Linked DNA regions of Variovorax paradoxus. The protein of the gene in region 1 binds, or shares a complex with, the protein of each later gene. Links are inferred from orthologs where the notes say so. Each region holds a gene or a part of one and is shown in the gene's direction. Other genes may lie near its edges.

What was found.
Region 2: the proteins of mfd (region 1) and uvrA are in contact, whole or in part, in a crystal structure (PDB 4DFC), measured with the Escherichia coli proteins. The link is inferred for Variovorax paradoxus from one-to-one orthologs.

What each region holds. Positions count from the first base shown.
Region 1 is NZ_CP091716.1:3,637,457-3,641,693, reverse strand. The notes cover bases 34-4,048. They hold mfd (transcription-repair coupling factor), read left to right. Parts: upstream 34-365; coding sequence 366-3,848; downstream 3,849-4,048. Other genes in these bases: serB (phosphoserine phosphatase SerB), read left to right, coding at 3,845-4,048; ispD (2-C-methyl-D-erythritol 4-phosphate cytidylyltransferase), read right to left, coding at 34-246. In the rest of the region: more of ispD, read right to left, coding at 1-33; more of serB, read left to right, coding at 4,049-4,237. UniProt on the Escherichia coli protein: Couples transcription and DNA repair by recognizing RNA polymerase (RNAP) stalled at DNA lesions. Mediates ATP-dependent release of RNAP and its truncated transcript from the DNA, and recruitment of nucleotide excision repair machinery to the damaged site.
Region 2 is NZ_CP091716.1:938,997-942,885, reverse strand. The notes cover bases 124-3,790. They hold uvrA (excinuclease ABC subunit UvrA), read left to right. Parts: upstream 124-491; coding sequence 492-3,590; downstream 3,591-3,790. Other genes in these bases: L3V85_RS04645 (GntR family transcriptional regulator), read right to left, coding at 3,615-3,790; L3V85_RS04655 (chloride channel protein), read left to right, coding at 124-442. Also shown: more of L3V85_RS04655, read left to right, coding at 1-123; more of L3V85_RS04645, read right to left, coding at 3,791-3,889. UniProt on the Escherichia coli protein: The UvrABC repair system catalyzes the recognition and processing of DNA lesions. UvrA is an ATPase and a DNA-binding protein. A damage recognition complex composed of 2 UvrA and 2 UvrB subunits scans DNA for abnormalities.

The sequences.
Region 1 (4,237 bases):
CAGCAGGTATTCGTTCTCGGCGGGAAAGCGCGGCAATGCGGCATCCACGTCGCGGTCGTCCGGCGACACCACCAGCGCCAGCCCCGCGAAGCGGCCCGACAGCGCCCGGAAGGCCTCCAGCGTGTGGGCCACCATCGGCAGGCCGGCCAGTCGCTGGTACTGCTTGGGCTGGGTGGACTGCGCATGGCCCGCGCGGTGGCCGGAACCGGCGCAGGGGATCAGCACGAAAAGTCGGGAAGAAGACATGAGGTCCTGTACGGGCGGGCCAATGGCCGACAAGCGGATGAAGGGCCGCCATTCTAGAATTGCCCTTCGCACACCCCTCGCCAGCCGGCGCGGGGTGTTGTGCATTTCCTAAGCGTTCCATGGACCTCCCCCACCTCACGGCGGGCAAGCGTTTCACGCTGCCGCGTCCCCCGTTGTCGGCCGATGCACTGCTGCTGGCGCAGCTGGCCATGCGCGAGAAAGCTGCCGGGCGCGCCACGGCGATGTTCACCGCCGATGCCAACGACGCCCAGCGCCTGATCGACGAAATCGCCTTCTTCGCGCCCGAGCTGCGCTGCGCCCTGTTCCCCGACTGGGAGACGCTGCCCTACGACAGCTTCTCGCCCCACCAGGACCTGATCAGCGAGCGCCTGGCCACCCTCTGGCGCATCAGCCAGAAGGAGGCCGACGTGGTGCTGGTGCCCGCCACCACCGCGCTCTACCGGCTCGCGCCACCGGCCTTCCTGGCCGGCTACACCTTCCATTTCAAGGCCAAGCAGAAGCTCGAGGAATCGAAGCTCAAGGCCCAGCTCACGCTGGCCGGCTACAGCCATGTGACGCAGGTGGTGAGCCCCGGCGAATACGCGGTGCGCGGCGGGCTGATCGACCTGTTCCCCATGGGCTCGCCGGTGCCCTTCCGCGTCGACCTGTTCGACGACGAGATCGACTCCATCCGCACCTTCGACCCCGACACCCAGCGCAGCCTCTACCCCGTGCCAGAAGTGCGTCTGCTGCCGGGGCGCGAGTTCCCGATGGACGAAGACGCGCGCGGGCGCTTCCGCGGCCGCTGGCGCGAGCTGCTCGAGGGCGATCCGACCAAGAGCCGCATCTACAAGGACATGGGCAACGGCGTGGCAACGGCCGGCATCGAGTACTACCTGCCGCTGTTCTTCGACGAGACGGCCACGGTGTTCGACTACCTGGGACCCGACGCCACCGTGGTGTTGCACGGCGACCTGGAACCCGCGTTCCAGCATTTCTGGCAGGACACCAACGAACGCTACCGCCTCGTGCGCGGCGACCCGGAGCGCCCCGCGCTGCCGCCCGAGGCGCTGTTCCTGAACGCCGAGCAGTTCTACCAGCGCGCCAAGCCGCACGCACAACTTGCCATTCGCGGCGACGTCCCCACCGAGGCACCCTACGCCGAGTTCGACAGGCTGCCGCCTTTCGCCGTGGTGCGCGGCGCCGAAGACCCGCTGGTCGGCCTCAAGGCGCACATCGCGAAGACGCCGCACCGCGTGCTGCTGATCGCCGAAAGCGACGGCCGCCGCGAGAGCCTGCTCGACTTCCTGCGCGCCAGCGGCGTGAATCCGCCGGCCTTCGACTCGCTGGCCGAGTTCGAAGCCTCGGCCGACGAAAAGGTCGGCATCGCCACCGCCGCGCTGGCCTCGGGCTTCGCCTGGCGCGAGCAAGGCATCGACCTCGTCACCGAAACCGAGCTGTTCGCCACCGCGCCCACCACGCGCCGGCGCAACAAGAAGCAGGAGCAGGTCAGCGACGTCGAAGCACTCATCAAGGACCTGTCGGAGCTGAATGTCGGCGACCCGGTGGTGCACACGGCGCACGGCATCGGCCGCTACCGGGGCCTGATCCACATGGACCTGGGCCAGGGCACCGACGCCGAAGGCAAGCCGCTGCTGCAGGAAATGCTGCACCTGGAGTACGCCGACAAGGCCACGCTCTACGTGCCCGTTTCGCAGCTGCACCAGATCAGCCGCTACACCGGCGTCAGTGCCGACGAGGCTCCGCTGCACAAGCTGGGCTCCGGCCAGTGGGAAAAGGCCAAGCGCAAGGCTGCCGAACAGGTGCGCGACTCGGCCGCCGAGCTGCTCAACATCTACGCCCGCCGCGCCGCGCGCGAAGGCCATGCCTTCCGCTACTCGCCGGCCGACTACGAGGTATTCGCCAACGACTTCGGCTTCCAGGAAACCGCCGACCAGAAGGCCGCGATCCACGCCGTGGTGCAGGACATGATCTCGCCCCAGCCCATGGACCGCCTCGTGTGCGGCGACGTGGGCTTCGGCAAGACCGAGGTTGCGTTGCGCGCCGCCTTCATCGCCGTGACCGGCGGCAAGCAGGTGGCCTTCCTCGCGCCGACCACGCTGCTGGCCGAGCAGCACTACCAGACGCTGGTCGACCGCTTCGCCAAGTGGCCGGTGAAGGTGGCCGAAATGAGCCGCTTCCGCTCGGCCAAGGAAATCACCGCCGCCGCCAAGGGGCTGGCCGAGGGCCAGGTCGACATCGTGGTCGGCACCCACAAGCTGCTTTCGCAGTCGGTCAAGTTCAAGAACCTTGGCCTGCTCATCATCGACGAGGAGCATCGCTTCGGCGTGCGCCACAAGGAGGCGATGAAGGCCATGCGCGCCGAGGTCGACGTGCTCACGCTCACCGCCACGCCGATTCCGCGCACGCTGGGCATGGCGCTCGAAGGCCTGCGCGACCTGAGCGTGATCGCCACCGCGCCGCAGCGGCGCCTGGCCATCAAGACTTTCGTGCGCAACGAAGGCACCGGCGTGATCCGCGAAGCCGTGCTGCGCGAGCTGAAACGCGGCGGGCAGGTCTACTTCCTGCACAACGAGGTCGAGACCATCGAGAACCGCCGCCAGAAGCTGGAAGAGATCCTCCCCGAGGCCCGCATCGCCGTGGCCCACGGGCAGATGCCCGAGCGCGAGCTCGAGCGCGTGATGCGCGACTTCGTGGCGCAGCGCTACAACCTGCTGCTGTGCTCGACCATCATCGAGACCGGCATCGACGTGCCGACCGCCAACACCATCGTGATGAGCCGTGCCGACAAATTCGGCCTGGCGCAGCTGCACCAGCTGCGTGGCCGCGTCGGCCGTTCGCACCATCAGGCATATGCCTACCTCATGGTGCCCGACACCGAGGGCCTGACCAAGCAGGCGGCGCAGCGGCTCGACGCCATCCAGCAGATGGAAGAACTGGGCTCCGGCTTCTACCTAGCCATGCACGACCTGGAGATCCGCGGCACCGGCGAAGTGCTGGGCGAAAGCCAGAGCGGCAACATGACGGAGATCGGCTTCCAGCTCTACAACGAGATGCTCAGCGAGGCCGTGCGCGCGCTCAAGGCCGGGCAGGAGCCGGACCTGCTGTCGCCGCTGTCTGTTACCACCGAAATCAACCTGCACGCCCCCGCCCTGCTGCCCGACGACTACTGCGGCGACGTGCACCTTCGCCTGTCGTTCTACAAGAAGCTCGCCACCGCGAAGACGCCCGACCAGATCGACACGCTGCTCGAAGAAATCGTCGACCGCTTCGGCAAGCTGCCGCCGCAGGCGCAGACGCTCATCGACACGCACCGCCTGCGCGTGCTGGCGCGGCCGTACGGCGTGGTGAAGGTCGATGCCGCGCCCGGCATCATCAATATCACCTTCAAGAAAGACCCGCCGGTGGATGGCATGGCCATCATCCAGCTGATCCAGAAGAACAAGCACATCAAGCTGGCGGGCAACGAAAAGCTGCGCATCGAGCGCGAACTGAAAGAACCCAAGGAACGGGCCCAGATGGTGCGCGACGTGCTGCGCAGCCTGGGCCAACCCACCGTCAAGGAAAACGTCACCGCATGAGCGCCACCCAAGAAATCTCCCCCGGCCTGGTCATCCAGCGCGTGAAGCCACCGCTGAAACTGGCCGACTTCAAGCTGATCGCGTTCGACATGGACTCGACGCTGATCAACATCGAATGCATCGACGAAATTGCCGACGCTGTCGGCAAAAAGGCCGAGGTGGCCGCCATCACCGAAGCCACGATGCGCGGCGAGATCAAGGACTTCAAGGAAAGCCTGCGGCGCCGCGTGGCCCTGCTGAAGGGCGTGCCGGTCGAGGCGCTGCAGCAGGTGTACGACGAGCGGCTGAAGCTCAACCCCGGCGCGAGCGAGCTGGTTGCGGCCTGCAAGAAGGCGGGCCTCAAGGTGCTGCTGGTGTCGGGCGGCTTCACCTTTTTCGCGAACCGCGTG
Region 2 (3,889 bases), 2.7 Mb from region 1 along the record:
CCACGACGAGTTGACGCCGCTCTATACGGTGCTCAAGTTCGTCGCCACCTGGCTCACGGCCTGGTGCGGTGTGCCGGGCGGCATCTTCGCGCCGGCGCTGTCCATCGGCGCGGGCATCGGAGACGCGGTGTCGCAACTGGGCAGCAGCGAACTCGGCCCGGCGCTCATCGCCCTGGGCATGGCCGCCTTCCTGGCGGCGGTGACGCAGGCGCCGCTCACCGCCTTCATCATCGTGATGGAAATGGTCGACGGCCATTCGATGGTTCTGAGCCTGATGGCCGCGGCCATGCTGGCCAGCCTGGTCTCCCGCATGATCAGCCGCCCGCTGTACGACACCCTGGCCGAATACATGGTCGGGCGGGCCATCGGAGCCGCCGAACCGGTGCACCCGCCGCCGGAAGCCCCCGCGCCCAGGCCGCCGGAACCCGCCCGCTCGCCATGAATTCTCCGGCGGTCTATCATGTCCGGTTGCCCTCGGACGATCGCCCCCTTTGAATTCCAAAGCCACTGAACTAGCCGCGGCAGAAGCCGCTGAAGCAGCAGAACGCGCCCGCGACGCGGAACGCGAACGCGACGCCTACCTCGGCGCGGTGCTGGCGCAGCAGCGCATCAGCATCCGCGGCGCGCGCACCCACAACCTGAAGAACGTCGACCTCGACATTCCGCGCAACAAGCTGGTGGTCATCACCGGCCTGTCGGGCTCGGGCAAGTCGAGCCTGGCCTTCGACACGCTGTATGCCGAAGGGCAGCGGCGCTACGTCGAGAGCCTCTCGGCCTATGCGCGGCAATTCCTGCAGCTCATGGACAAGCCCGATGTCGACGTGATCGAGGGCCTGTCGCCCGCCATCAGCATCGAGCAGAAGGCCACCAGCCACAACCCGCGCTCCACCGTGGGCACGGTGACCGAGATCCACGACTACCTGCGCCTGCTGTACGCGCGCGCCGGCACGCCCTACTGCCCCGACCATCACCTGCCGCTGCAGGCGCAGACGGTGTCGCAGATGGTGGACGCCGTGCTCGCCATCCCCGACGAGCCGCGCCTGATGATCCTGGCGCCCGTGGCCCGCGAGAAGAAGGGCGAGTTCGTCGAGCTGTTCGCCGAGATGCAGGCCGCAGGCTACGTGCGCTTTCGCGTCGATGGGCAGACCTACGAATACAACGACCTGCCCAAGCTCAAGAAGACCGAGAAGCACGACATCGACATCGTCATCGACCGCCTGCGCGCGCGCCCCGACATGCAGCAGCGCCTGGCCGAGAGCTTCGAGGCGGCGCTGCGGATGGCCGAGGGCCGCGCCATCGCGCTCGAGCTGGGCGCCGAGGGCGCGCCCGACAAGGAACACCTGTTCAACGCCAAGTTCGCCTGCCCGATCTGCCACTACTCGCTGTCGGAGCTGGAGCCGCGCCTGTTCTCGTTCAACTCGCCGGTGGGCGCCTGCCCCAGCTGCGACGGCCTGGGCCACCGCGAGGTGTTCGACCCGGCGCGCGTGGTGGCCTTCCCGTCGCTGTCGCTGGCCAGCGGCGCCATCAAGGGCTGGGACCGCCGCAACGGCTACTACTTCAGCATGATCGAGAGCGTCGCCAAGCACTACAAGTTCGACGTCGACGCGCCCTTCGAGTCGCTGCCCGCATCGGTGCAGCAGGTGCTGCTGCACGGCTCGGCGGCCGAAGAGATCAAGTTCAACTACACCATGGAGTCGGGCAACTTCGCGGGCAAGAAGCTCACGAAGAAGCATCCCTTCGAAGGGATCATCCCGAACATGGCGCGGCGCTACCGCGAGACCGATTCGGTGATGGTGCGCGAAGACCTCGCGCGCTTTCGCAACCTGCAGCCCTGCCCCGACTGCGGCGGCTCGCGGCTGCGGCGCGAAGCGCGCAACGTGTTCCTGGTCGATGAATCGGCACGTCCCGCCGACGGCGGCGAGCCGCCGCGCATGGCGATCTTCGAGCTCAGCCACCTCACCTTGCGCGACTCCCTGGCCTGGTTCCAGACGCTCAAGCTGCGCGGCGCCAAGGCCGACATCGCCGACAAGGTGGTGCGCGAAATCGGCCTGCGCCTGAAATTCCTGAACGACGTGGGCCTGAACTACCTGAGCCTGGACCGCAGCGCCGAGACGCTCTCGGGCGGCGAGGCGCAGCGCATCCGCCTCGCGTCGCAGATCGGCTCGGGCCTCACCGGCGTGATGTACGTGCTCGACGAGCCCAGCATCGGCCTGCACCAGCGCGACAACGACCGCCTCATCGGCACGCTGAAGCATCTGCGCGACATCGGCAACAGCGTGATCGTGGTCGAGCACGACGAGGACATGATCCACGCCGCCGACCACGTGATCGACATGGGCCCCGGCGCCGGCGTGCACGGCGGCCGCGTGATGGCGCAGGGCACCTATGCCGAGGTGTCGGCCAACCCCGACTCGCTCACCGGCCAGTACCTGTCGGGCACGCGCAAGATCGAGGTGCCCAGGCACCGCACCGCATGGCTGCCGGTGGTGAGCAAGCCCGCCTTCAACGAAGGCAAGAAGCCCTCGCGCTTTCCGCAGAGCCCCGCCGCCGAGCGCCGCGCCGCGCGCGAGGCCGCCCACCTGGCCACGCAGACCGACCTGCAGGAGATCCGCGTGGTCGGCGCCACCGGCAACAACCTGAAGAACGTGAGCGTGGCCTTCCCGGTCGGCCTCCTGACCTGCGTGACGGGCGTCTCCGGCTCGGGCAAGTCGACGCTGGTGAACGACACGCTCTACACCGCCGTGGCGCGCACGCTGTACCGCGCGCATGAAGAACCGGCCGCGCACGAATCGGTGGAAGGCATCGAGTATTTCGACAAGGTCATCAACGTCGACCAGAGCCCCATCGGCCGCACGCCGCGCAGCAACCCGGCCACCTACACGGGCCTGTTCACGCCCATCCGCGAGCTGATGGCCGAGACCAACACCGCGCGCGAGCGCGGCTACGGCCCGGGCCGCTTCAGCTTCAACGTGGCCGGCGGGCGCTGCGAGGCCTGCCAGGGCGACGGCGTGGTGAAGGTCGAGATGCACTTCCTGCCCGACGTGTACGTGCCCTGCGAGGTCTGCCACGGCCAGCGCTACAACCGCGAGACGCTCGAGGTGCTCTACAAGGGCAAGAACATCGCGCAGATCCTGGAGATGACGGTCGAGACCGCGCACGAGTTCCTCAAGGCCGTGCCGACCATCGAGCGCAAGCTGCGCACCCTGCTGGACGTGGGCCTGAGCTACATCAAGCTCGGCCAGTCGGCCACCACGCTGTCGGGCGGCGAGGCGCAGCGCGTGAAGCTCGCGCTGGAACTCAGCAAGCGCGACACCGGCCGCACGCTGTACATCCTCGACGAGCCGACCACCGGCCTGCACTTCGCCGACATCGAGCTGCTGCTGAAGGTGCTGCACCAGCTGCGCGACGCGGGCAACACCATCGTCGTGATCGAGCACAACCTCGACGTCATCAAGACGGCCGACTGGCTGATCGACATGGGCCCCGAAGGCGGCGCCGGCGGCGGCACGGTGGTGGGCGAAGGCACGCCGGAAGACATCGCGGCGAACGAGGCGAGCCACACGGGGCGGTATCTGAAGCGGCTGCTGTAGCCGCCTCCGGGCCCGGAAAGACGCTCAGGTCGTCGTCTGCACGTGCAGGCGGCTGGTCTTGCAGCGGTGCAGCGCGCGGTAGTGCTCCAGCGGCCTGCCGTTGGCGCCGTAGGCGATCGACTCGATGCGCAGCAGCGGCTCCGGCGTGGGCAGGTTCAGCAACTGGCAGGTGTCGGCGTCGGGCAGCACCGCGTCGATCCAGCGTTCGGCGCGCACCAGGCGCAGGCCGTACTGGCGGCGCAGCACGTCGTACAGCGAGCGGTCGTCCAGGCGCGTGCGGTGCAGGCCCGGCGCCAGGT